One region of the Pelomonas lactea genome, then DNA from elsewhere that is predicted to be linked to it. Evidence: riboswitches for the same ligand, from Rfam matches in the RefSeq annotation. Region 1 holds a riboswitch; the other holds the start of a gene.

What was found. Region 1 has a riboswitch for cyclic di-GMP ahead of ACG04Q_RS07725 (methyl-accepting chemotaxis protein). Riboswitches for the same ligand answer to the same signal wherever they lie in the genome.
Region 2: another riboswitch for cyclic di-GMP. It lies ahead of ACG04Q_RS00325 (S53 family peptidase); the one in region 1 lies ahead of ACG04Q_RS07725 (methyl-accepting chemotaxis protein).

The regions. Positions count from the first base shown of each region.
Region 1 covers NZ_JBIGHX010000002.1:764,014-773,817, forward strand. The annotation lists gene acnB (bifunctional aconitate hydratase 2/2-methylisocitrate dehydratase) at 1-1,862, shown strand, start outside; cyclic di-GMP riboswitch class I at 2,113-2,208, shown strand; gene ACG04Q_RS07725 (methyl-accepting chemotaxis protein) at 2,267-3,820, shown strand; gene ACG04Q_RS07730 (flagellar basal body rod protein FlgC) at 3,924-4,196, opposite strand; gene ACG04Q_RS07735 (GGDEF domain-containing protein) at 4,312-5,244, opposite strand; gene sbcB (exodeoxyribonuclease I) at 5,320-6,753, opposite strand; gene ACG04Q_RS07745 (hypothetical protein) at 6,784-7,296, opposite strand; gene ACG04Q_RS07750 (beta-ketoacyl-ACP synthase III) at 7,393-8,526, opposite strand; gene ACG04Q_RS07755 (DUF3422 family protein) at 8,611-9,804, shown strand, end outside.
Region 2 covers NZ_JBIGHX010000001.1:76,820-86,623, reverse strand. The annotation lists gene ACG04Q_RS00365 (sensor histidine kinase) at 1-484, shown strand, start outside; gene ACG04Q_RS00360 (response regulator transcription factor) at 477-1,094, shown strand; gene ACG04Q_RS00355 (hypothetical protein) at 1,214-1,822, shown strand; gene ACG04Q_RS00350 (hypothetical protein) at 2,014-2,364, shown strand; gene ACG04Q_RS00345 (alpha/beta hydrolase family protein) at 2,427-3,401, opposite strand; gene ACG04Q_RS00340 (serine hydrolase domain-containing protein) at 3,425-4,417, opposite strand; gene ACG04Q_RS00335 (response regulator) at 4,562-5,272, shown strand; gene ACG04Q_RS00330 (ATP-binding protein) at 5,269-6,570, shown strand; gene ACG04Q_RS00325 (S53 family peptidase) at 6,557-8,338, opposite strand; cyclic di-GMP riboswitch class I at 8,388-8,474, opposite strand; gene ACG04Q_RS00320 (sensor histidine kinase) at 8,644-9,786, shown strand; gene ACG04Q_RS00315 (LytR/AlgR family response regulator transcription factor) at 9,783-9,804, shown strand, end outside.

The DNA.
Region 1 (9,804 bases):
CCTCGCGCAAGTCCGCCACCAACTCGGTGATCTGGGCCACGGGCCAGGACATCCCCTTCGTGCCGAACAAGCGCTTCGGCGGCGTGACGCTGGGCGGCAAGATCGCTCCCATCTTCTTCAACACGCAGGAAGACTCCGGCTCGCTGCCGATCGAAGTCGACGTCAGCAAGCTGGAGATGGGCGACGTCGTCGACGTGCTGCCCTATGACGGCAAGCTCGTGAAGAACGGCGAGACCGTGGCCGAGTTCAAGCTCAAGAGCGATGTGCTGTTCGACGAAGTGCGCGCCGGCGGCCGCATCAACCTGATCATCGGCCGCAGCCTCACCGCCAAGGCCCGCGAGTTCCTGGGCCTGCCTGCCTCCACGCTGTTCCGCCTGCCGCAAGCGCCTGCCGCGTCCAACGCCGGCTTCACGCTGGCCCAGAAGATGGTCGGCCGTGCCGTCGGCCTGCCGGAAGGCCAGGGCGTGCGCCCGGGCACGTACTGCGAGCCCAAGATGACGACGGTCGGTTCGCAAGACACCACCGGCCCGATGACCCGCGACGAGCTGAAGGACCTGGCTTGCCTGGGCTTCTCGGCCGACCTGGTGATGCAGTCGTTCTGCCACACCGCTGCTTACCCCAAGCCGGTGGACGTGAAGACCCACCGCGAGCTGCCCGCCTTCATCTCCAACCGCGGCGGCGTGGCCCTGCGCCCGGGCGACGGCGTCATCCACAGCTGGCTGAACCGCCTGCTGCTGCCCGACACCGTCGGCACCGGCGGCGACTCGCACACCCGCTTCCCCATCGGCATTTCCTTCCCCGCCGGTTCGGGCCTGGTGGCCTTCGGTGCTGCCACCGGCGTGATGCCGCTGGACATGCCGGAATCGGTGCTGGTGCGCTTCAAGGGCGAGATGCAGCCCGGCGTCACCCTGCGTGACCTGGTGCATGCCATCCCGCTGTACGCCATCAAGGCCGGTCTGCTGACCGTCGCCAAGGCCGGCAAGAAGAACGTGTTCTCGGGCCGCATCCTGGAAATCGAAGGCCTGCCGGACCTGAAGGTGGAGCAAGCCTTCGAACTGTCTGACGCCTCCGCCGAGCGCTCGGCCGCCGGCTGCACGATCAAGCTGAACCCCGCTCCGATCAAGGAATACCTCACCAGCAACATCGTGCTGATGAAGAACATGATCAATGACGGCTACGCCGACGCGAAGACGCTGCAGCGCCGCATCGAGAAGGTCGAGGCCTGGCTGGCCAAGCCCGATCTGCTCGAAGCCGACAAGGACGCCGAGTACGCCGCCGTCATCGAGATCGACCTGGCCGACATCAAGGAGCCGATCGTCTGCTGCCCGAACGACCCGGACGACGCCAAGTTCCTGTCCGAAGTGGCCGGCACCAAGATCGATGAAGCCTTCATCGGCTCGTGCATGACCAACATCGGTCACTTCCGCGCCGCGGCCAAGCTGCTGGGCGGCCAGCGCGACATCCCCGTCAAGCTGTGGGTCGCCCCGCCGACCAAGATGGACCAGAGCGAGCTGATCAAGGAAGGCCACTACGCCGCCTTCGGCACCGCCGGTGCGCGCACCGAAATGCCGGGCTGCTCGCTGTGCATGGGCAACCAGGCTCAAGTGCGTGAAGGCGCCACCGTCATCTCCACCTCCACCCGCAACTTCCCGAACCGTCTGGGCAAGAACACCAACGTGTTCCTGGGCTCGGCCGAGCTGTCGGCCATCGCTTCGCGCCTGGGCCGCCTGCCGACCAAGGAGGAGTACCTGAAGGAGATGGGCGTGATCGACGCCGACAAGGCCAGCGTCTACCGCTACATGAACTTCGACCAGATCGAGGAATACGCGGAAGGCGCCAAGGCCAGCGCGCCGACCTGCTGAGCCCGAGCCGGCGCTCGCTGGCCCACACCCACCGCACCCGCCCGCCGCGCGCAAGCCCGGCGGGCTTTTCGTTGTCGCTGACCTCGCAGATCCCCGGCAAGCCCTGCCACCGACCGTGAACTCCGCACAGCGTCAACTTCGCCCCGTGGAGTGGCCGCTCTAGAAACACAGCGTCCACCCATCGGGCCGTTGCTTCGCTGTAAGAATTCGTATCACTCCGACCGACTGCGGCCGGGGCCAACCACTCCAGTTCTGTCCAGGGCAAGTCCGTGCGAAAGCCGGATACGCAAAGCCACCGGCCTGTCGGCAGCGCAAACGCGCCGCCCATGGCAGCGGAGCCGCCGGAACCTCTGCCTCGCCGGGCGAGGGCCCCCGTGCCCTGGGCAACCCACCGTTGCCTGCCCATGATCCACCTGCTGACCCGCTTCAAGATCGGCCCGCGCCTGGCCGCCAGCTTCTTCGCGCTGTTGCTCGCCATGGCGGCGCTGTGCGCCCTTGCCCTGACGGGCCTGCACGACCTGGCCGGCCAGCTGCGCTTCATCCGCGACGACCGCCTGCCCAAGGTGGAGCGCCTGGTCAACGTCGCCGACAACATCAACAAGATTGCACGCCAGACGCGCAACATCCTGCTGTACGACGATCTGCAGAAGCAGACCGGCTGGTTGGCCTCCATTGCCAAGGCCCGCGAGGACAACCAGCGCCTGTGGGCCGAGATCGTTCCCAACGTGCGCTCCGAGGAGGGCCGCCGGCTGCTGGCCCAGGCCCAGTTGCTGGGCGACAAGTTCGAGAGCGACCTGAACACCTTCCTGCTGCATATCCGCGCCGGCGAGATGGGCGAGGCCACCGAGCTGCTCGAACGCAGCCTGCGCGAGTCGCAGCTCGCCTACATGAAGCAGGTCGACGAGATCAAGACCCGCGAGATCGCTCGCATCGGCAAGACGGCCGACGATGCCGACACGCTGTACCAGCGCTCCCGGCTGCTGGTGCTGGCGGGCGGCGCCGCGCTGCTGGTGTTGGGCGGGCTGCTGTGCTGGGGCATCACGCGGTCCATCGTCGCGCCGCTGCGCCGCGCCGTGCGCGAGGCTCGCCGCATGGCCGCCGGCGACCTCAGCCAACCCGTTCGTGCGCGCGGCCGCGACGAGGCCGCCGACATGCTGGCTGCGCTGGGCGCCATGCAGCACGGCCTGCGCGACATCGTCGGCAGCGTGCGCGAAAGCGTGGCCTCGGTCGCCACGGCCAGCCAGCAGATCGCCCAGGGCAACCAGGACCTGAGCGCCCGCACCGAGGAGCAGGCCTCGTCGCTGCAGCAGACGGCCGCCAGCGTCGAGCAGATCAGCGGCAACGTGCGGACCGGCGCCGAACATGCCCACGAGGCCAACCAGCTGGCCGGCCAGGCGCGCGCGGTGGCTGAACGCGGCGGCGCGCTGGTGGAGCGCGCCGTCAGCCAGATCGACCGCCTGGAAGCCTCCAGCCGGCGCATCGCCGACATCATCGGCACCATCGACGGCATTGCCTTCCAAACCAACATCCTGGCGCTGAACGCAGCCGTGGAAGCCGCCCGTGCAGGCGAGCAGGGACGCGGCTTCGCCGTCGTGGCCGGCGAGGTGCGCACGCTGGCACAGCGCTGCGCCGAGGCCGCCCGCGAGATCAAGGGCCTGGTGCAGGGCTCGGTCGAGCAGGTGCAGGACAGCAGCGAGCTGGTGCGCGGCACCGGCGCCGTCATGGGCGAGATCGTCACCCAGGTGCAGCGCGTGTCGGCCATGGTGGGCCAGATCAGCCAGAGCTCGCGCGAGCAGGACCAGGGCATCGTCGAGATCCACCAGTCCATGGGCCAGCTCGACGACATGACCCAGCGCAACGCCGCGCTGGCCGAGGAGAGCACGGCCGCCGCCGAGAGCCTGCGCCTGCAGGCCGAGCAGCTGACCCGCGCCGTCGCCAGCTTCCGGCTGGACGCCTGAGCTTGACCGCCCCTTGCCCGAGGGGACGGCGCGCACGGGAGGTGGGCCGCTGAAATGAGAAAGGGCGCTGCGATGGCAGCGCCCTTTCTCTACGGGAAGAGGCTCAGGCCTTGATGTCCAGCAGCGCGCCGGTGGTGTTGAGCTGCGTCTGCAGCACCTTCAGGTTGGCGACGAAGGCATAGGACGCCGATTGCTGCTCGACCACCTCGTTGGCCGGGTTGATCTCGCGCTCGGGCACCTTGTCCACGTTCGTCGGCTCGACGCTGGGGCGGGACTGGTTGCCTGTCGCCAGGTTGGCGATGTTGGACGCCGACGCCCGCAGGCGCTCATTCGCGGCGGAGATGCCGGACAGGGCGGTGGACAGCGGGACGTTCATGGCATTTCAGCGGTTGAGCGCTCTGGCCGATACATCGGCAGCATCTGGCTGAACTTTAGAACATCCGGCGAAAAACCCCGCATTTCCGGGGCTCACCACGCGCGCGACCGTGAATTCAGCCCGCCAGCTCCTCGAAACCGCCCGCCGACACGAACACGCGCACACTGTCACCGCCAGCCGCCTTGGCCTCCGTGCAGGCCAGCGCGCCGGCGCCCAGCACAGCATCCACCGTGCCCAGCGTGGCGTGGATCTGCACGACGCCCAGCGACGCCTTCACGCGCGTGCGGTGCAAGCCCCAGCGCAGCCGGTAGGCTGCGACGGCGGCGCGGATCTTCTCGGCAATGATCTGCGCGTAGTGCTGGTCGCAGTCGGGCAGCAGGATGGCGAAATGGTCTTCCTCCAGCCTTGCGACGAGGTCGGACGCGCGCACCTTGCTGATCAGCATCTGGCCCAGGCCGTACAGGAAATGGTCACCCACCTCGGCGCCCATGTCCTTGACGACGTCGCCGAACTTGTCGACGTCCAGCCACAGCACCGATACCGGCTCGTTGCGCCGGCTGCCGACGTGCTCGGTCAGGCGGCGCTCGAACTCGCGGCGGTTGGCCAGCTCGGTGACGACATCATGCTTGGCCGTCCACGTGGGCTGCAGGCGCTGCGCGCGGGCGGTGGTCACGTCCTCGACGATCCACAGCGCCTCAGCCATCGGATGCTCCCAGTGCACCGGCGTGGCCTGCAGCCGGCCCCAGAAGCGGTGGCCGTCGCGCTTGACGTACTCGATCTCCTCGTCCAGCGGCCGGCCGGCGGCGAAGGCTGCCGCGGCGCGCTCATGCAGGGCCGTGTGGGCGAGGTCCGTGGTGTGGACGGTGCGGGTGCCCTGGCCGGTCAGGTCGGTGTCGTCACCGAAGCCGAACAGGTGGTTGAATTCCTCGCTGACGACCTCGAAGCGCTGGCCGGCAACGAAGGCGACGGCGGTGGGCGCCCGGACCAGCAGCGCGCGCAGGCGGGCGGCGGTGGAATCGTCGGCGGGGGCGGGTGCGGCGCTGCTCATGGAGTCTCCTGCATCGATCTTGTCGGCCCGACTATCGCAGGAGTCGCCGCTTTCGACCATGCTGCAGATCACGGTCTAGGGCGCGATCTGCTCCGCGTAGTCGTAGAGCGCCGACAGGATGGCCTCGCCACGCTCGTCGGCCGCCTCGCCCAACTGGTCGATGCGCTCCATGAAGGCCGCCAGCGTCTGCGCCCCACCCTCGCCCTCGTGCAGCCGCGCCGCGAGGTGGGCCTGCCAGCGCTCGGCCTCCTGCGGCGACAGGCTGGCGGGAAAGTTGCGCGCACGCCAGCGGAACACCAGCTCGTCCAGCCGCCCGTCCTGAAAGGCCAGCTTGCCCTGCGCCGCGCGCTCGGCAAGCTGCTCGGGCGACGTGGTTCGCACGCGGTTCAACGCACGGCGGTCCTCGTTGCCGATGAAGCCGCCGTAGAGGTCTTCGTCGACGTCGGCAGCCTCGAACGGCTCGCGCTGGAAGACGTCGGCCCACAGCCCGTCCAGCAGCCGGCCCTTCTCCGCCAGCAGCCGGGCGTGGGCCAGCTGCGCCTCGGTGTCGTGACCCCAGCGCTGGGCCATCGCCGGGCTGAGCGTCTTCAGGTTGCCGATGACGATGGGACTCTTGTTGACGTGGATGGTCTTGATGGGCAGGCGCGTGACGCCCTCCGGCAGCGCCTCCTGCTTCGTGAACATGCGCTCGCGGATGGCGGCGGCGTTCAGCGTCAACAGCTCGGTGGGGTCAGCCGCGCAGTCCCACACGATGAGCTCGTTCTTGTTGGTCGGGTGCGGCGCCAGCGGCCACACCAGCGCGATGCAGCCGCGCTCCGGGCCGTACATGCCGGACACATGCAGAAAGGGCTTGCCCACGCCGATCTCGTCCCATACCGCCTGCTTGGTGCGCAGCTTGACGCAGAACTCCCACAGCTTGGGCTGAGCCTGCCGCAGCTTGCGCGCCAGCGCCACGGTGGCGCGTACGTCGGACAGCGCATCGTGCGCCGCCTCGTGGGCCACGCCGTTGGCCACGGTCAGGTGCTCCAGCTTGAAGCTGGGGCGGCCGTCCTCGTGCTTGGGCCACTCCATGCCGTCGGGCCGCAGCGCATAGGCGCAGCGGACAACGTCCAGCAGGTCCCAGCGGCCGCAGCCGTTCTGCCACTCGCGGGCATAGGGATCGATGAGGTTGCGCCAGAACAGGTGGCGCGTGACTTCGTCGTCGAAACGGATGGAGTTGTAGCCCACGCCCACGGTGCCGGGCAGCGCCAGCACGGTCTCGATGGCCGCGGCGAACTCGTGCTCGGGCACGCCCTGCTGCAGGCATTGCTGCGGCAGGATGCCGGTGAGCAGGCAGGACTCGGGGTCGGGCAGGTAGTCGGGCGCCGGCTGGCAGAACAGCATCAGCGGCTCGCCGATCTCGTTGAGCTCGGCGTCGGTGCGCAGGCCGGCGAACTGGGCCGGGCGGTCGCGCCGCGGCACGCGGCCGAAGGTCTCGTAGTCGTGCCAGAAGAAGGTCAGGTCGCTCATGCCGGCACGATAGCCGATGCCCGTTCAGCGTCAGAGCATGCCGAACTCGATGCGCATCACGTATTGCATGGCACAGGGCTTGCCGCCGCAGACGGCCGGCTTGAACGGCGTGCGCGCCAGCACGCTGGCAGCGAAGCGCGAGAAATCGGCGTCCACCTTGCCGTAGGTCTGCGCATGCTGGACCTTGCCGGCACTGTCCACGTCCACGACGATGGCCAGCTTGCCCTTCGGAAAGCCGCGCTCCGCGCCGATGTGCAGCGTCGTCATCACGGGCAGCAGGCCATCGGCCGGGAACGGTGGCTCGTCGTCCTCGGGCATGCCCTCGTAGTTGGCGCGCACGACAGCCTTCTCGTTGGCGTCCAGCTCGGCGTAGCGCCGATTCAGCGGCAGGCCCGAGCTCGTCATCGCGGCGCGGCCGAAACGGGTGCCCGTCTCCTCGACGCGCAGCTCGAACTGCTTGCGTGGCAAGTCGGCCGCAGCGACACCCTGCATGCAGGCGGCAAACAGACAGGCGGCCAACACGCGGCCCGGATGGATTGGCATGGACAGACTCCCTGGGGGTTTTCTGGGGCTTTCTGGGGCTTTCTGGCTAACGGCACCAACGATAGCACCCGGTCTGCCGCTACCGTGCGGGCACGCTCAGCGTTTTCTGACGACGACGCTGCCGATGGAATAGCCCGCGCCGAACGAGCAGATGACGCCCGCATCGCCGGCCTTCAGGTCACCACGGTGGTGGTGGAAGGCGATGATGGAGCCGGCCGATGCGGTGTTGGCGTACTCGTCCAGGATCAGCGGAGCGATCTCGCTGCCGGCATCGGCGCCGACAAGCTTCTTGATGACCAGCTGGTTCATGCCCTGGTTGGCCTGGTGCAGCCAGTAGCGGCTCACCTGCGTGGGCTCCAGGCCCAGCTTGCCCAGGTGGGCCTCGATGTGCGCGGCAGCCATGGGCACCACTTCCTTGAAAACCTTGCGGCCCTCTTGATAGAAGGTCAGGTCGCGGGCGTTGGGGTCGCGGTCTTCGGCGCGGTTCATGAAGCCGAAGTTGTTGCGGATGTTGCTGCTGAACTGTGTGGCCAACTGCGTACCGAGGATCTCCCACTGGTCCGCGCCGGTCGCGGTGTCGGCGCGCTCGACGATGAGCGCGGTGCAGACGTCGCCGAAGATGAAGTGGCAGTCACGATCGCGCCATTCCAGGTGGGCCGACGTGATCTCGGGGTTCACGACCAGCACGCACTTGCTCGCGCCTGAACGCACCGCATTGAAGGCCTGCTCCAGCGCGAAGGTGGCCGACGAGCAGGCCACGTTCATGTCGAAGCCGTAGCCGCCCGCGCCCAGCGCCTGCTGGATCTCGACGGCCATGGCCGGGTAGGCGCGCTGCATGTTGGCGCTGGAACAGAGCACGGCGTCGACGTCGGCGCCGGTCTTGCCGGCCTGCTCAAGCGCCTGGCGCGCCGCATCGACGGCGATCTCGGCCATCAGCGAGATCTCGTCGTCGCCACGCGGCGTGAAACGCGGGTACATGCGGGCCGGGTCCAGCACGCCGTCCTTCTCGATGACGTAGCGCTGCTTGATGCCGGAGGCCTTCTCGATGAACTCGACACTGGAATGCGTCAGCGGCTGGCGCTCGCCGGCAGCGATTGCCGCGGCATGCAGCGCGTTCTGCTGGTCGGCGTAGGCGTTGAAGGCCTCGACCAGTTCTGCATTGGTGATCACATGCGGCGGGCGGTACAGGCCGGTGCCGCTGATGACGACGGGCGGGAATGAAGCTTGCATGGAAGAGGTCGCCCTGCTGATGTACGAAGCCTGCAATTTTATCGAGCCATTCTGGTGCCCTCCCTAGGCACTAGCCTGGGATCCATGCACGAAGACAGCATCCTCCCTCTTGACGACTCGCTGCGCCTGACGCTGCACAACGAGGTGCATGCCCGCCCGCCGGCGCGCATCCGGCTGCCGGCGGTCATCATCCACATTGCCGTGCTGAACGACGGCGTCAGCCGCGCCGACGAGCACGCGCACCTGCGGCGCCTGCCGGGCCAGCACGAGCTGCCCGAGGAGGCGCTGGCCGCCAACTTCCTGCGCCTGCGCTGCGGCGATTTCTCGCTGAAGTGGGAGCGCCACGCCGAGTTCACGCGCTACGCCGCCGTGCAGCCGCTGCCGGCCGACGCGGAGCCCGGCGCGCAGACGCTGGACGCCCTGCCCCTGCGTGTGGCGCCCGAGTGGCTGGGGCGCATCCCGGGGCGCACCATCGCGGCCATCAAGCTGGTCATGATCGAGCGGCCGCTGACCTGCGCCCCAAGCGCGCTGGCCGAGGCACAGGCCTGGTTCGGCGCCCATGCCGTCGTCGCGTCGACGATGGGCGGGCATTCGCTGGTGGTGACCGACTTCCGGCTGCACGCCAGCGGCTTCGAGCACATGGTGGTGCTGGCCGAGCCCGGCACGCCCGAGACGCGCGCCGGCCGCATCTGCCAGCGGCTGCTGGAGCTGGAGACCTACCGGCTGATGGCGCTGCGCGGGCTGCCCGCGGCCAAGGCGCTGAGCGGCACGCTGGCCGACGTGGAGGCGACGCTGGCGGCCATCACCGCGCGGCTGCAGGCGCACGGTGCGTCGGAGGCCGAGCTGCTGGACGACCTGATCTCGACGGCCGCCCGCGTGGAGCATGCGACGGCCGCGCACCAGTACCGCTTCGGCGCCACGCAGGCCTACCACGCCATCGTCGAGACGCGGCTGGCGGAGCTGCACGAGGGCAAGGTGGCCGGCACGCAGACGCTGGGCGAGTTCATGCAGCGGCGGCTGTCACCGGCCATTGCCACCGTCAGCGCCACGGCGCAGCGGCTGGCCGGCCTGTCGCAGCGCATCACGCGCGCCAGCGCGCTGCTGCGCACGCGGGTGGACATCGCCACCGAGGCGCAGAACCAGCAGTTGCTGGCCCAGCTCAACAACGGCCAGCGCACGCAGCTGCGCATGCAGGCCACCGTGGAGGGGCTGTCCATCGCGGCGATCACCTACTACGTCGTCAGCCTGCTGCTGTACTTCTTCAAGGCGCTGAAGGCC
Region 2 (9,804 bases), on a different contig from region 1:
GCCGCGCCACGAGCCCTGCGACGTCAACGACGTCATCAGCGCCGCGCTGGAGCTGCTGCGGCGCGACCTGCAGCGCCGCGGCGTCGCGCTGGAGCAGCACCTTGCCGCCAGCGTGCCGGCGGTGCTGGCCGATGCGGTGCTCATCGAGCAGGTCGTCATCAACCTGGTGCGCAACGCGGCGGACGCGCTGCAGGCGCGCCCGCCCGAAGCCGGCGGCCGCCGCATCGCCGTCAGCAGCCATGTGGCCGGCGAGTTCGTGCGCGTCGACGTGCGCGACAACGGCCCCGGTCTGGCCGGCCGGCGCATCGAGCAGCTGTGCGCGCCGTTCTATTCCACCAAGGCCGACGGCATGGGCATGGGCCTGGCCATCTGCCGCTCCATCGTCGAGGCCCATCAGGGCGTGCTCGATGCCGAGGAAGCTGTGGGCGGTGGCGCGCTGTTCTCATTCAGTCTTCCCCTCAGCCAGGAGGTCGCCAATGCCTGAGCCACGGATGGGCACCATCCACCTCGTCGACGACGACCCGGGCGTGCGCGACGCGCTCGCCTTCCTGATGCGCTCGCGCGGGCTGGACGTGCGCACCTTCGCCAGCGGCCCCGCGCTGCTGGACGCGCTGGACGTGGAGCGCACGCCGCCGCGCGGCATCTTCCTGCTGGACGTGCGCATGGAGCCCATGTCCGGCCCCCGGCTGCACGACGAGCTGCTGGCGCGCCGGCTGAAGAACCCGGTGCTGTTCCTGACCGGGCATGGCGACATCCCGATGGTGGTGGAGGCGCTGAAGAAGGGCGCGTTCGACTTCCTGGAGAAGCCCTACAGCGACAACGCGCTGGCCGACCGCATCGAGCAGGCGCTGGCGGTGGACGCCGCGATGCAGGCCGAGGGCGCGCAGGCCGCCGAGCGGTCCGCGCGGCTGGCCAGCCTGACCGAGCGCGAACGCGAGGTCATGACCCGCGTGGCCGCCGGCAAGCTCAACAAGATCATTGCCGACGAGCTGCACGTGTCCATCCGCACCGTGGAAGTGCACCGCGCCCGCGTGTTCGCCAAGCTGGGCGTGCGCTCGGCCGCCGAGGTGGCGACGCTGATCGCCGGGCTGTAGCGGGAGCGCCGACCCCCCAAGAATCGCAGCCCCGCGAACGCGGGGTGCCGTCATCTTGCCGCTCGATGGTGCTGGCAGCATGGGCGGGCCTTCCAGAACAAGACCGCCGGAGACATTCCATGCGCATCCTCGCCTCGCTGCTGCTGGCCGCGGCCCTCGGCCCGGCATCGGCGGCCGTCGTCACTTTCGACAGCTACGCGCCGCGCTACGCCTACTCCGGCAGCATCGAGACCGACGGCTTGCGCTTCTCGGCGCCCTGCGCGGACTGTGTCGGCGTTGAAGACCGGCCGCCGACGGACCTGGACGGGCTGCCGCTGCCCGGCGCCTTCAACGGCACGCCCACGCTGCTGTACGGCAGCGACCCGTTGTCCATCGCCGCCACCGACGGCAGCGCGTTCTACCTGGACCGGCTGGACCTGGGCCTGTCCTGGTACGTGCCCGACATCGACGTGGGCAGCACCATCACCGTCACCTACCAACTGGTGGGCGGCGGCACCGGCAGCGTCAGCGCCGTGCTGGACCGCAGCTACAGCACGCTGGTCATCGGCCAGGACGTGCTGGGCGCCAGTATCAGCGGTGGCCGCGGCTTCGGCTACATCTCGCTGGACAACGTCGTCGTCAACACCGTGCCCGAGCCCGAATCGACCGGGCTGGCCGTCGTCGCGCTGCTGGGCGCCGGGGTCGCCTGGTGGCGCCGCCGGGCGCCATCGCGAGGCGCCAGGCCCTGAGACGGCGCGGCCCGGCCCGAAGCTGGGGCACAAATTGAGGATAGGGGCGGGTTGGGGCCTGCCAACACGACGGCAACGCGACCCGTTGCCGTCGTGTTGGCAGGCCCCGCGGGTTTTAAAGCTGGCACGGGCTTTGCACTAGGGTTTGTGCCGAGGCGACTGGCCTCGGGAAACCCAAGGAGTACCCCACCATGAAGACCTGGAACCTGCGCCCGCTCACGCTGTCGGCCGCCCTGCTCGCCACCCTCTCGCTGACCGCGCCCGCGAGCGCCCAGGAACCCACCGTCCCGGCGGAAGCCGCCCGCTCCATGCTGCGCCTAGCCCAGGGCGAGTACCTGCTGGACGACGGCCGCACGCTCAGGGTCCACGTCGGCGCGCGCCGCGTGGGTGTCGGCCTCGACGAGAGCCCGCTCGAAGCCTGGACCGCCCAGAGCAACGAACTGCTCGTCAGCCCCGACGGCATGCGCCGCGTGCGCATGTTCCGCAACGGCGACGGCAGCGTCGACCGCGTCGCGCTGGAAACCGACCGCGTCGTTCGCTGAGGCTTTGCCGGTTGGGAACGGCGTTTGAAGGCGCGATGACGCCGGGGGCGCGCTGGGTCGAGTCAGTGCGCCGCCACAAACGCCATGACGGCGTCCATCACATCGGTGGTGGACGTCGTCCCCATCCGCGCATCCAGCGAGGCCACGCCGTGGTCGGCGCCGCGCACCCGCTGCAGCAACAGCCTGCCGCCGCAGCTCTGCCAGGTGTCCACGTTGCCGGCGCTGGTGAAGGCGGCGGCGTCCAGCGTGCCGCCGCAGGCCAGCGCCGTGCGCACCTGCTGCTGGCGGAATTCGCCGAGCACGACCGCATTCACCCAGGCTTCGCGCGATGACGCCACCACGGCCGGGTTCACCGTCCACGTGGCGGCGTCCCAGGCGCCGGCGGTCTGCATGACGCTGTCGCCGTCGCCGATGATGCCCAGGTAGGGCGGCGCGGCGCTGCCCGGCGCGCACGGCGTGGCGGGCTGGCCGAACGCGGACGACGCCGGCCCGGCCAGCGACACATAACGGTTGAACGTGGCGGCGGATTCGCACCACATGCGGTTGGTCATCACGCCGCCCATCGAGTGCCCCATCAGCGTGATGTCGGCGAGGCCGTACTCGCTGCGCACCTGGGCCGCCAGCGCCTGCAGGAAGGCCTTGTCGTCCTGCCCCGACGTCATCGCGTGGTTGCTCCACGTTGTCGCACCCGGGTTGCTGGCGATGTGCTGGCCCTGCGGGACGACCAGCGTCACCTGGTGGGCGTGCAGCCAGGCCCAGTTGATGGACGCCGCGCTCGTCGTGGTGGCGCTGCCGTTCAGCCCCACCTGGTAGGCCACCGCGTTCAGGTCACCGGCGCCGCCGTGCAGCAGCACGATGGCGCGCGTGGCGCCGGCCGTGCGGTAGACGTTGACCGCATGCGGGAAGCCCGCCACGGTGGTGGCCACGAGCTGGTCGGTCGCCGTGGGCGGCGGCGTGGGGGCGGGGTTGTCGCCGCCGCCACCGCAGGCGGCCAGCGTGGCGGCCAGCGCCAGTGCGGACAGGGATCGGAGGTGCATAGCGCGTCCTTGTGGATGAAGGTTCAGCGGCGCGGCTGGCCATCCAGCCACGCCGCGCGGATCTGCCGGCCGCAGCCCACCGACGCCACCGCGGGCTTTTCGCCGGCGTCCATGCTCAGCACGCCGTGGCGCTGCTCGCGGGCCACCAGGCCGTAGAAGCGCCTGTCCGCGCTGATCCACGGGTAAAAGCCGAACGCGCCGGGGCTGCTGAACGCGCCGTCGCCCATCTGCGGGTCGTCCTCCACCCAGTGGGCCAGGCTGTAGTGCCAGCGCTCGGCGCTCGGAATGGGCGTCTTCACCGCGTCGCGCGGACAGGCCTGCGGACTCGTACAGACGGCCTGCGTGCCCAGCAGCGCGCCCAGCTGCAGCCGCCCGTCCAGCAGCGCGCGCAGGAAGCGGGCGTAGTCGCCCGCGCTCGTCACGCCGCCGCCGGCCGGCATGGCCTGGCTGTAGCTCAGCTGCCAGTCGGCCCCCAGCGCGGGTGCGAGCGCCTGCTGCACCGCCTGGGCCAGGCCGGCGGGGCCCAGTGAACCCAGCCCCATCAGCACAGCGTGCTTCTGCAGGTGGCCGCCGTTGTAGGCGAAACGGTTCTCTGTGGCCGGGTCCGGGCGGCCGCGGCCGTTGAGCGGGTTCTCCAGGCAGGCGGCGATGGTCTGGTCGCGCCGGCACACGCGGTAGTTCGTGTAGCCGGACTGGAAGTGCAGGAACTTCACGTCCTCGGCCGTCAGCTGCCCCTGGCGGCGCTCGGCGACGAAGGCGCCGTACAGCCACTTCGACGCCGACGCGATGGCCATCCGCGTGTCGCGCTCCGGCGCACCGTCGCCGGCCCGGCCGCTGGCCAGCGGCTTTGTCGCGTCGCCCAGCTCCCAGTAGAAGGGCTGGGCGGCCACGCAGGCGGCGGACGCCTCGGCCGTCAGCCGCGCCGCGTCGGCCCGCTGCGCCGGCGTGGGGGCGGCCTGCGTCCACAGCGGCGTGCCGGCGAGCAGGAGGAGGAGGGTGTGTGCGGTGGAGGGCATGCCGCCATGCTGCCCGCCGGCGCCGCCGCGCAGGTTGCAAGCGTTGTTGCACTGCTTGCAGCCGCTGACACCGGCGCCGCGGTGCAACGGTTTGTCATCCATTTCCGTGGCGGCTTCCCGGCGCGGCGTCCCTAACATCGCCGCATGACCCGTATCCTCATCGCCGACGACGAAGCCGAACTGCGCGGCCTGCTGCAGCGCTACCTGACCGAGCATGGCCTCAGCGTGCGCGCCGTGCCCGATACCGGTGCGGCCGCGCAGCTGCTGGCGCGCGAGCGGTTCGACGTGCTGGTGCTGGACCTGATGATGCCCGGCGAGGACGGCCTGTCGCTGTGCCGGCGCCTGCGCGCGCAGGGCGAGACCATTCCCATCCTGATGCTGACCGCGCGCGGCGACCTCGTGGACCGCGTGCTGGGCCTGGAGATGGGCGCCGACGACTACCTCACCAAGCCGTTCGCACCGCGCGAGCTGCTGGCCCGCCTCCAGGCCATGGTGCGCCGCCAGCAGCAGCTGGGCGCGCACCTGGGCCCGGCCGGAGAGGCGGCGGTGAACTTCGGGCCCTTCACGCTCTACCCCAGCCAGCGCCGGCTGGAGCGCGACGGCGTGGGGGTCGAGATCAGCACCGTCGAGTTCCAGCTGCTGCGCGCGTTGGCCAGCCAGCCCAACCGGCCGCTGGGCCGCGAGAAGCTGCTGACGCTGGCGCACGGCGATGACCATGGCGTCAGCGACCGCAGCCTGGACGTGCAGATCATGCGGCTGCGCCGCCTCGTCGAGACCGACCCCGGCACGCCGCGCCACATCCAGACGGTGTGGGGCCTCGGCTACGTCTTCATTCCCGAGCCCGACGCGCGATGACCTGGGGCCTGTCCACCCTGTTCGGCCGCAACCTGTGGCTTATCGTCGCGCTCATCGTGCTGGGCCAGGTCGTCAATGCGCTGGCCTACGGGCAGTTCATCGCGCGGCCGCGGCTCAAGCAGTCGGCCGAGGCCACGGCGCGCGGCCTGCAGGCGGTGGCCGAGGGCCTGAGCCTGCTGCCGCAGGAGCAGCGGGCCGGCTTCGTCGCCCGCTTCAACGCGCGCGCCGCGGTGGGGCCGGACGAGAAGCGCCGTGCGCGGCCGACGCTGCTGGAGCGCGGCTTCCTGGCCGAGCTGGCGGGGCAGCTGGGGTTGCAGGCGTCGGAGCTGGCCTGGCGCCGCGAGCCCAGCGGGCTGCTGGCCGTGAAGCTGCCCGACGTGCCGTTCTGGCTGGTGGTGCCGTCCGTGCAGCCGGCGCACCGTTTCGCGCGCACCTGGATCATTGCCAGCGCCGTCAGCGGCGCACTGGCGCTGATGGGCGCGTGGCTGATCCAGCGCCGCATCAACCGGCCGCTGGCGCGGCTGGTGGACGCCACGCGCGCCGTCGGCGAAGGCCAGCGCCGGCTCGCGCTGCCCACCGACGGGCCTGCCGAGACGGCGGCGCTGGCGCGCGGCTTCAACGACATGGCCGCCGCGCTGGCCCGCGACGAGGAGGAGCGGCTGCTGATGCTGGCCGGCCTGTCGCACGACCTGCGCACGCCGCTGGCCAAGATCCGGCTGGCCAGCGAGCTGCTGCGCGATTCGATGCCGGCCGGCCAGGCCGACCGTGAGCTGCTGGACACGCTGGACCGCAGCCTGCACGGGCTGGACGGCATGCTGACGCAGTTCCTGGACTATGCGCGCGCGTCGCACCCGGCCGAGCAGGACCTGCCGGCCGTGGACATCGAGCTGCGCGAATTTCTGGCCGAGACGCTGGCGCTGGCGCCTGGCCTGCCGCAGCCCACGCTGGCGCCCGGCCCGGCCGTGCACCGCCGGGCGCGGCCGCAGGCGCTGCGGCGCCTGGTGCTGAACCTGGTCGTCAACGCGCAGACGCATGGCGCGCCGCCCCTTGAGCTGGCCTGCGGCGAGATGGCGGGGGCGGCGTGGATCGAGGTGCGCGACCGTGGCCCTGGCATCGCGCCGGCACGGGTGGAGGCGCTCAAGCGGCCGTTCCAGCGCGGCGACGCCGCGCGGGGTGGCGTGCCGGGCTCGGGCCTGGGGCTGGCCATCGTCGAGCGCATCGCGCGCGCCGAGGGGGCCGAGCTGCAGCTGCTGCCGCGCGACGGCGGCGGGCTGGTGGCGCGCGTCAGCTGGCGCTGATCTTCACGGCCACGGTGCCGGTGCTGGTTTGGCCCAGGTTGTCCTTCAGCGTGATGGACAGGTTGACGGTGCCCGCCACCGGCTTGGGCCAGCTGACGGCGATGCCGCTGCTGCTGGCCGAGAAGGCCATGCCGCTGGGCGAGCCGCTGATGGTGATGGCCAGCGACGTGGCGCCCGGCGCGCTGTAGCCGATGCCGGCGCTCAGCGCCTTGCCGGCCACGCCGCTGAGGCTGGTGGTGGTGAGCTTGGGCGCCGTGCTGGCGGTGGCCGTGGTGCTGGTCGTGCCGGCGGCGGCGTTGCCCAGGCTGGCCCACAGCGCCGTGGCGTTGGGCGTGCCCCAGCCGGTGGGCGTGTCGTAGCCGACCTTGGCCGTGCAGGTGGTGCAGCTGCCGTTGGCGCCGGTGGACACGTCCTTGAACGCGGCGGCATAGGCGGTGGGCACGGCGCCCACCTGCTGGTAGAGCGCCGCGTGCGGCTGGCCCAGCGCCGCCTTGCCCGATGCGGCGCGCTGTGCGTTGGCCACGGCCAGCAGGCCGGCCCATTGCGGCGTGGACAGGCTGGTGCCGCCGGCGCTGATCCAGCGCACCGCGCTCGTGCCGGGCGAGATGACGGCCACGTACTGACCCGAGTTGGGGTTGGCGTTGAAGGCCACGTCGGCCACCGCGCGGCGCGCGTAGCCGGCGATGCTGCCGCTCTGGTAGCTGGGCAGCGCCACATAGGCGCTGGTGCCGCCGCCGGTGCCGCTCCAGGTGGTTTCGCTGCGCGCGCCGCTGCCGCTGTACGCCAGCGTGGTGCCGCCCACGGCCAGCACGCGGCTGGACGCCGACGGCCACGACACCGCCGCACCGTTGTCGCCGGTGGCGGCCAGGTAGCTCATGCCGGCGGTGTTGAAGACGCCGTCGTAGGCCGTCGTCCAGACGCCCTCGGCGGCACCGAAGCTCATGGAGACGACGCCGGGCCCCATCTTGTTGGCCAGCGCGACGGCGTTGGACAGGCTGGCGACGCCGGCGTCCGGCGCCTCGATGAGCACCAGCCGGGCCAGCGGCGCGGTGGCATGGGCCCACTGCACGTCCAGCGCGATCTCGGTGGCCCAGCCGCTGTCGTAGGCCGGCGCGGTGGCCGTCAGGTTGGCACCCGAGCTGTAGGCGACGACCAGCTCGCAACTCGTCTTTGACGCCGCCGCCAGCGGCAGCGCGGCGTTCGCGGCCAGCGTGCGCGTGGTGCAGCCGGGCAGGCCGAACTTGGTGTTGAACGCGGCCAGCTCGGCGGCGATGTTGGGGTCGTGCTTGGCGTTGACGATGTAGATCGTCTGGCCCGCGCCCAGCTGTGCGGCCGTGGCGCCGGCCAGCGCCGGCAGCCCGTAGGCGGCGCGGATCTGCGCGGGCGTGTAGGTGGTGACCGTCGTCGTCGTGGCCATCGGCGCGGCTTCGCCGGTGCCGGCGGCCAGGGCGCGGGGGCGCAGCGCGTCGTCCAGCCCGGCCAGCGTCAGGCCGCGCGTGCCCACGCCGGCTGCCGCCTCGGCACGGTGCGGCTCGGCGCCGTCCACCGGTTCGTCCAGCTGCACGGCGGCGGTGTGGAACTGGGGCAGGGCCTCGACGTCGCTGGCGGGCAAGGCCTCGTCCAGTGCCACGTTGAGCGTGAAGGCCGTCGGCGCGTCCGCCGCCAGCGTCTGGGTGGTGGGCGCGTCGTTGCCGGCACCGCCGCCGCAGGCGGTCAGGGCGGCACAGGCCAGCAGGCTGAGGGTCCAGGAGACGGGGGAACTGCGCATGGCCGGAATCTCGTGCAGGCGAGGGCCACGCCCGACAAGACCCGGCGGTCTTGGCGGCCCCGCTGCCATGGCACCGCAGTGCGTTAGGCCGGAAGCTTTGCGTCCCCGCCTTTCGACGGGTTTGCCCTCAGGGTTGAAAACGATTGGAGTCTAGGGCGGCGACCGGCCGCCGTGTTCACCGCCGTCGCGCGCGGGCGTGACATCTGACGCGTCTCGTGCGCGCCGCGACGCGCTTCGTGCGGGTGCGACGGCGTTTCGCCCGCTGTGGCCGCCGCCGTGCCGGCAGCGCCCCTAGAGTGCCGGCCATGGACACCCCCAACCCCCTCGCCCACGGCAACCGCTTCCAGCGCGCCTACTACCGCTGGGCGCTGCCTTACTACGAGCGCCTCGGCCGGCAGGACGCTGCCCTGCGAGAGCGGGTCGAGCTGGTCGACATCTACCTCTACTCCCGCCGGGGGGCCGGCGTCTGGGTGGGGTGGTGGCTGGTCTACGCGGGGGCCGTGACCTGGTTGCTGGGTCGCGGCGCCGGCTGGGGCGCAGCCTTGCTCCTGGCTGCGCTCGGGTGCGTGGCCGTCACCATCGTGCTGGCCGCAGCAGCGATGGCGCCCAAGGTCACCTTGAGCCGGCTGCTCTGGCAGTCGGGCGGCGGCGTGGCGCTGGGAGTGATGGTGGGCTGGTTGTTGCGGCATGGCGTTGACGGCCTGCTTGACTGGCAAGGCCGGCTGAAACCGGCGCTGTACGGCTTTGCGCCGGTGGTGGTCGGGGCCGCGCTGGTGGTGAGCGTCGTCGCCCGCGCGGGCCGCTTGGCGCGCGATCAGCAACTCGCTCGGCTGCAACTGGTGGCGGAGCGTGATGCTGCCGCCCGCGCCGCCGCCGAGGCTGACCTGCGGCTGCTGCACGCGCAGATCCATCCTCACTTTGTCTTCAATACGCTGGCCACGCTGCAGCACTGGGTGGACCGCCGCGACGAGCGTGCCGGCCCGCTCTTGCGCGAACTCACGGGCTTCCTGCGGCGCAGCACCGAATTGCTCGGGCGCACCACCATAGCGCTGGAAGAAGAGGCGCAGGCCGTGCGCCACTACCTGGCCATCCTCAGCGCCCGGCTGGAGAACCGGGTGCTGGGCGAAGTCACCGTCGACTCGGCGCTGGCCGCTGAGCCGCTGCCGCCTGGGCTGCTGCTGACGCTGGTGGAGAACGCCGTCGAGCACGGCCTGGAGCCCAAGATCGGGGGCGGCCGGGTCTCGGTTGACATAGCGCCGGAGTCGCCAGGCTACTGGCGGATCCGCGTGGACGACGACGGTCTCGGCCTGACCGACGAGGCTCAGGACGCCGTGGGGCTGGCCAACCTCCGCCAGCGGCTGCACCACCATTTCGGCGACCGCGCGCGCTTCACGCTGCAGCGCCGCGCCGACGGTGGCACGCGCGCCGAGATACTCGTTTCCCCATGACACGCATCCTCATCGCCG